One region of the Microbacterium panaciterrae genome, then DNA from elsewhere that is predicted to be linked to it. Evidence: predicted binding sites of a transcription regulator. Region 1 holds the regulator's gene; each other region holds the start of a gene.

Region 1 (2,199 bases):
GGCGGGGCTCCGACTGGTGGGGCTTCGGACCCGGCGCGCACAGCCATGTCTCCGGCCTGCGCTGGTGGAACGTGAAGCACCCGGCGGCGTACGCGCAGCGTCTCGCCATGGGGGAATCCCCGGCGGCGGGCACCGAGCGACCCGATCCGGCCGCGGTAGAGCTGGAGCGGATCCTGCTGCGCTCCCGGATGGCCGAGGGCCTGCCGCTCACCGGGCTCGCGCCGGATGCTCGGACGCGCGTCGCCGGACTCATCGCCGACGGCCTCGTCGATCCCGCGGCCGCGCTGCGCGGCACGCTCGTGCTGACGCTGCGCGGGCGCCTGCTCGCCGACGCCGTGGTGCGCGCGCTCACGGACTGAGCCCGTCGCGGAGCACGACACGATAGGATTGGCACTCAAGACCCACGAGTGCCAGCGGTGAGGAGGAGCGATGGTCTCAGAACGCGGACTCGAAGTGCTCCGTGCCATCGTCGAGGACTTCGTCCAGACGAACGAGCCGGTCGGCAGCAAGTCGATCGTGGATCGGCACGCCTTCGGTGTCTCGGCCGCCACGATCCGCAACGACATGGCGCTGCTCGAGGATGAGGAGCTCATCGCGGCCCCGCACACATCCTCGGGTCGTGTGCCCACGGACAAGGGCTACCGCGTCTTCGTCGACCACCTCGCACAGGTCCGCCCGCTTTCTACCGCGCAGCGCACCGCGATCTCGGCGTTCCTGGCAGACCCCGCGGATCTCGACGACCTCATGGTGCGCACCGTCCGCGTGCTCACCCGGCTCACCGGGCAGGTCGCGCTCGCGCAGTATCCGTCCTTCGCCCGGGCGCATGTCACGCACATCGAACTGGTGGCGCTCGCGCCGAGCCGGCTGCTCGTCGTGCTCGTCACGGATGCGGGCGGCGTCTCCCAGCGGATCGTTCCGCTCCCGGTCGAGCTCGATGAGAGCGAGATCGGGGTGCTGCGCGCGACGCTCACCTCGCTGATCACCGGGCGGTCGGTGCGCCGTGGCGCGGAGCAGGTCGCCGCGGCGGGGGAGAGCCTGTCGGATCCGCGGATCGGCGCCGCGCAGGCCGCCCTGCTGCGGGCCGTCGCCGAGGAGCTCGCCGAGTTCCGGCAGGAGCGACTGGTGATGGCGGGGGCGGCGACGCTGGCCCGCCGCGAGCACGACTTCCGCGGCAGCATCCATCCGCTCCTGGAGGCGATCGAGGAGCAGGTGACGCTGCTGCGGCTGATGAGCGAGATGCGGGTCGACGAGCACGGACTCGCCGCCAGCATCGGCACGGAGAACGCCGCGTTCGGCCTCGGCGAGGCGTCGATCGTGGCGAGCGACTACATCACGCACTCCGGGACCGCACGCGTCGGCGTGATGGGCCCGACCCGGATGGACTACCCGAGCAATCTCGCGGCGGCGCGGGCCGTGGCCCGCTACCTGTCGCAGCTGCTCGAAGAGGACGAGACCGGCCGCTGAGCGGCCGCACGAACACACGCGCTGCCGCAGGGCGGCCCGGAAAGGCGATGGTGACGGACCACTACGAGGTTCTCGGCGTCTCGCGCGATGCGAGCGAGGATGAGATCAAGAAGGCGTACCGGCGGCTCGCACGGCAGCTGCACCCGGACGTGAACCCCAGCGAGGAGGCCGCAGAGCGGTTCAAGTCGGTCACGCACGCCTACGACGTGCTGAGCGACGCGGACTCGCGCCGTCGCTACGACATGGGCGGCGATCAGAACGGCAATGCCGGCTTCGGAGGGTTCGGCGGCTTCGGTGACATCTTCGAGACGTTCTTCGGTGGCGGAGGCGCGCGCGCGGCCCGCCCGCGATCGCGTCGTGAGCGCGGGCAGGATGCCCTCGTGCGTGTCAGCCTCGAGCTCGGCGACGTCGTGTTCGGTGTGCACCGCGACATCGAGGTCGACACGGCCGTGCTGTGCGAGACGTGTCAGGGCTCCTGCTGCCAGGTGGGCACCTCGCCGGTCACCTGCGACATCTGCGGCGGATCCGGGCACATCCAGCAGCAGGTGCGGAGTCTCCTCGGCAACGTCGTCACCACCGCGCCGTGCGGAACGTGCGAGGGGTTCGGCACCACGATCCCGTTCCCGTGCCAGACCTGCAACGGTCAGGGACGGGTGCGCTCGCGTCGCACGGTCGGCCTGGACATCCCGGCCGGCGTGGAGACCGGGCTGCGCCTGCAGCTGCCGGGCTCCGGCG
Region 2 (2,199 bases), on a different contig from region 1:
CCGCCGCGAACAGCAGCAGCGGGACCGCGGTCGCGACCCCGGCGAACGCCAGCAGGCTCGCATGCAGCGCGCCGTTCTGGCCCATCGTGAGACCGGTCGTCAGGCCGACCACGACGAGCTGCACGGCGGCGATCGGCAGCAGCCAGAACGATTCCAGGGTGAGGCCGCTGATCGCGTCGACCGAAGGGCCGATCTTCTTCTTGACGAGGCCGTAGATGCCGAACGAGGCCGTCAGCGACAGCGCGATCCAGGGGAACCCGCCGTGCGCGAAAACGATCACGAGCACGGCGACCGTGGCGATCCCGATCGCGACCCACTGCAGCCGGCGCAGCTTCTCGTGCAGCACGAACACGCCGAGCAGCATCGTCCCGATCGGGTTGATGAAGTAGCCCAGGCTGGTCTCGACGATCTGGCCGTCGAGCGTGGCGAGGACGAACACCTGCCAGTTGATGTAGATCAGCACGCCGGCCAGGGCCGTCAGCGCGAGCAGCCGCGGCTGGTGGATGATCACGAGCAGCGGCTTCCAGCCGCGCGTGATCGCGAGCAGGATCAGGCAGAACACGAACGAGAGCGCGACCCGCCAGGCGACGAGTTCCCACGGTCCGGTCGGGCTGAGCAGCAGGAAGTACAGCGGCAGCACGCCCCACAGCAGGTAGGCGCCGATCGCGGAGGCGACGCCGACCGTCTGGGCGCTGCGCGGGGTGGAGTTCACCGGTCCACCCTATGGCCGGGCGGGGACATAGGATCGCGGCCCCCGATACCTCACCGTCGTCCCCGTCAGCGCATCCCCTGGGCTCCGCTGGCGGGGACGACTCGTATATGAGGGGCGGGGACGACGAAGGGTCCGGATGCGCGAGGCATCCGGACCCTTCGTGCGAAAGTGCTGCGAGGTCAGCGCACGACCACGGCGAGCACGTCGCGGGCGGAGAGCACGAGGAACTCGTCTGCACCGAACTTCACCTCGGTGCCGCCGTACTTGCTGTACAGCACGCGGTCGCCGACGGCGACGTCGAGCGGCACGCGGTTGCCGTTGTCGTCGATGCGGCCGGGGCCCACGGCCACGACCTCGCCCTCCTGGGGCTTCTCCTTGGCAGTGTCAGGGATGACCAGGCCACTCGCGGTGGTCTGCTCGGCCTCGACCTGCTTGATGACGATGCGGTCCTCGAGCGGCTTGATGGAAACCGACACGGTCTACCTCTTTCTCGACGGTTCAAGTCTGGTTAGCACCCTCAGCCCGAGAGTGCTAACAACAGTCTAGGCACAACGCTGGCACTCATGCAATGCGAGTGCCAGCCGAGGGTGTCGGTGCGGGAACGGATCGCGTCAGCGCAGACGCTCCCCCTTTGTGCCGGGGTGCGCGGCGCGGATCGCCCGGATGCGCTCCCGGTACGTCGGGCTGGTGATCGCGGGGGCACCGGCGGCGCGGATCACCACACCGGTCTTCGGATCCACCAGATCGGCTCCGGTGCGGACGTCCACGATGCTCCCTGACCGCGTCTTCGACACCGCGGTGATGTACCCATGCCGATACTCGGTGCCACGTCGCGCGAGACCCCACACCGCGCAGACCCCTGCCGCGAGCAGGCACAGCGCACCAGCTGCGAAGACGCTGGCCCCGAGGACGCCGCGGATCCCGTTGAGACCCAGGATCGAGCCGCACAGGCACAGCACCAGGAAACCGGCCAGCGGAAACACGGTCACGCGGGAGACCCCCTGCGCCGTGGGCCCGGGAAGGATCCGCCGGGTCGTATCCGGGCTCCAGGGTGCGACGACGCGACTCGGATCCGGCACACCGTCCGGGCTCGAAGCCGGCGCGATGACACCGTGCTCCCGCGCCCAACGGTCGAAGCGACTCGCGCTGCGCAGCTGCCTGCCGAGCTCGTAAGCGATGATCCCCGGAACCTGCGGCTGCAGGACGCGCCACGCCGCCCCCTCCATCCGCAGGCGGCTGCTGCTCGCAAGCGCGGCGCAGAAGACGACGCCCAAGAACGCGAAGGCGCCGAGGAACACCAGAAGCAGAACCATGCCGATGTCCACTCCCGAACGGCGGCTCGCGGCCCCGACTATGATCGCGATGAACGCGACATAGATCGCCACACCGACCGGCAGCAGGCACCACGCCCACACGATCAGCTTCCCGCGCTGGCGCCGCAGTTTCGCCGCCTCGGGGCCGATCCGGCGCACCCATTCGTCCTGTTC
Region 3 (2,199 bases), on a different contig from region 1:
GGGGCGACCGCGCCGCGCGCCGCCCCGGGGCGCGGGGTTCTCGGACGTACCCTGATCAGGTGACCGACCTCCTCAGCGACCGCGATCGGGTGATCCTCACCTTCGAGGCGCGCCGGCCCGGGCACTCGAGTGCCAAGGAGGAGGCGATCCGCGCCGAGCTGCAGCTGACGCCGGCCCGGTACTACCAGCTGCTGGACCGCGTGATCGACACGGAGCAGGCGCTGGTGCAGGATCCTCTGCTGGTGCGTCGTCTGCGCCGCATCCGGGACGACGCAGCGCGTCGACGCGACGATCGCACCGCCGCGTCGGCGGGTTGAGGGCGCCCATCCGCGCGGCGCCCACCCGCGCCCGTCGTGTGCGGGGATCCTCAGGGCTCGTCCGGATAACATCGGGGAATGCCTGAATCCGCGCGCGACCGATTCGACGTGATCCCGCATGCCCAGGGACGCGTCGGCGCCCACCGTGCCGAGAACCCCGGCATGCACGGCTGGTTCGTGCTGCTCTGGGCCGCGGTGGCGACCGTGGTGCTCATCGCGGTGGGCATCTTCGCGGCGATGGTCGCCATGGACAAGATCAGCTTCGGCTCGGCGCCGGCTCCCAGCATCAGCCCGACCGCCACGCCGACCAAGCCCGCGCTGGACACGTCCTACGCGGTGTTCGTGCTGAACGGGACCACAGCGACAGGGTTCGCGACCGCGACCCGCGACACCATCGTGAACGCCGGTTTCCCCGGCACCGCGGTGGCGGCCGCCGACGCCGACAAGCAGGACATCGCCGTCACGACGGTCTACTACCAGACCCCGGCGGACAAGGCGGGCGCAGAGGCGCTCGCGGCGCTGATCGGGGCGACGAACACCGCCCAGAGCGACGTGTACGCGAACGACGTCGTGCAGGGGCAGAAGCAGCTCACGGTGGTGCTCGGCCTGGATCTCGCGAAGAACGCGCCGACGCCGGCGGACACGTCGGGCGGCTCGGGAGGCTGACCCGCGCGCCGCGGCGGCGGCTTGCACTCTCAGGGGTCGAGTGCCAGACTGGCTTTAGCACTCGGCTGATCTGAGTGCTAACCCCCATTGTCTACGTCCAGGAGGGACGACAGTACTCATGGCAAAGATCATCGCTTTCGATGAGGAGGCCCGCCGCGGCCTCGAGCGCGGCCTGAACATCCTGGCCGACGCGGTCAAGGTGACCCTCGGCCCGCGCGGCCGCAACGTCGTGCTCGAGAAGAAGTGGGGCGCGCCCACGATCACGAACGACGGCGTCTCCATCGCCAAGGAGATCGAACTCGACGACCCGTACGAGAAGATCGGCGCGGAGCTCGTCAAGGAGGTCGCCAAGAAGACCGACGACGTCGCCGGAGACGGCACCACCACAGCCACCGTGCTCGCCCAGGCGCTCGTCCGCGAGGGCCTGCGCAACGTGGCCGCCGGTGCCGACCCGATCAGCCTGAAGAAGGGCATCGAGAAGGCCGTCGCCGCCATCACGGCCGAGCTGCTCGCCTCCGCCAAGGAGATCGAGTCCAAGGAGCAGATCGCCGCCACCGCGTCGATCTCGGCCGCGGACCCGGAGATCGGCGCGCTCATCGCCGAGGCCATCGACAAGGTCGGCAAGGAAGGCGTCGTCACCGTCGAGGAGTCGCAGACGTTCGGCACCGAGCTCGAGCTCACCGAAGGCATGCGCTTCGACAAGGGCTACCTGAACCCCTACTTCGTCACGGACCCGGAGCGCCAGGAGGCGGTCTTCGAGGACGCGTACATCCTCATCGCGAACCAGAAGATCTCGAACATCAAGGATCTGCTGCCGATCGTCGACAAGGTGATCCAGGACGGCAAGGAGCTCGTCATCATCGCCGAGGACGTCGAGGGCGAAGCCCTCGCGACGCTGGTGCTGAACAAGATCCGCGGCATCTTCAAGTCCGTCGCCGTCAAGGCTCCGGGCTTCGGCGACCGCCGCAAGGCGCAGCTGCAGGACATCGCGATCCTCACCGGCGGCACCGTGGTCACCGAGGAGGTCGGTCTCAAGCTCGAGAACGCGACCCTCGACCTGCTGGGCCGTGCGCGCAAGGTCATCGTCACCAAGGACGAGACCACGATCATCGAGGGTGCCGGCGACGCCGAGCAGCTCGCCGGTCGTGTCACGCAGATCCGTCGCGAGATCGAGAACACCGACAGCGACTACGACCGCGAGAAGCTGCAGGAGCGC

The links. Region 1 encodes HrcA, which represses chaperone genes, less so after heat shock. Its sites were predicted from a motif close to TTNGCACTCGNNNNNNNCGAGTGCNAA; they were not measured.
Region 2: the regulator HrcA is predicted to act here: its motif matches at 1,267-1,293, upstream of groES (co-chaperone GroES).
Region 3: the regulator HrcA is predicted to act here: its motif matches at 1,038-1,064, upstream of groL (chaperonin GroEL).

What each region holds. Positions count from the first base shown of each region.
Region 1 covers NZ_BAABGP010000011.1:20,136-22,334, reverse strand. Annotated here, with positions in the region: gene hemW (radical SAM family heme chaperone HemW) at 1-359, shown strand, start outside; gene hrcA (heat-inducible transcriptional repressor HrcA) at 430-1,464, shown strand; gene dnaJ (molecular chaperone DnaJ) at 1,515-2,199, shown strand, end outside.
Region 2 covers NZ_BAABGP010000014.1:158,640-160,838, reverse strand. Annotated here, with positions in the region: gene rarD (EamA family transporter RarD) at 1-712, opposite strand, end outside; gene groES (co-chaperone GroES) at 892-1,188, opposite strand; gene ABD882_RS10840 (hypothetical protein) at 1,324-2,199, opposite strand, start outside.
Region 3 covers NZ_BAABGP010000016.1:47,804-50,002, forward strand. Annotated here, with positions in the region: gene ABD882_RS11605 (DUF3263 domain-containing protein) at 60-317, shown strand; gene ABD882_RS11610 (LytR C-terminal domain-containing protein) at 396-983, shown strand; gene groL (chaperonin GroEL) at 1,102-2,199, shown strand, end outside.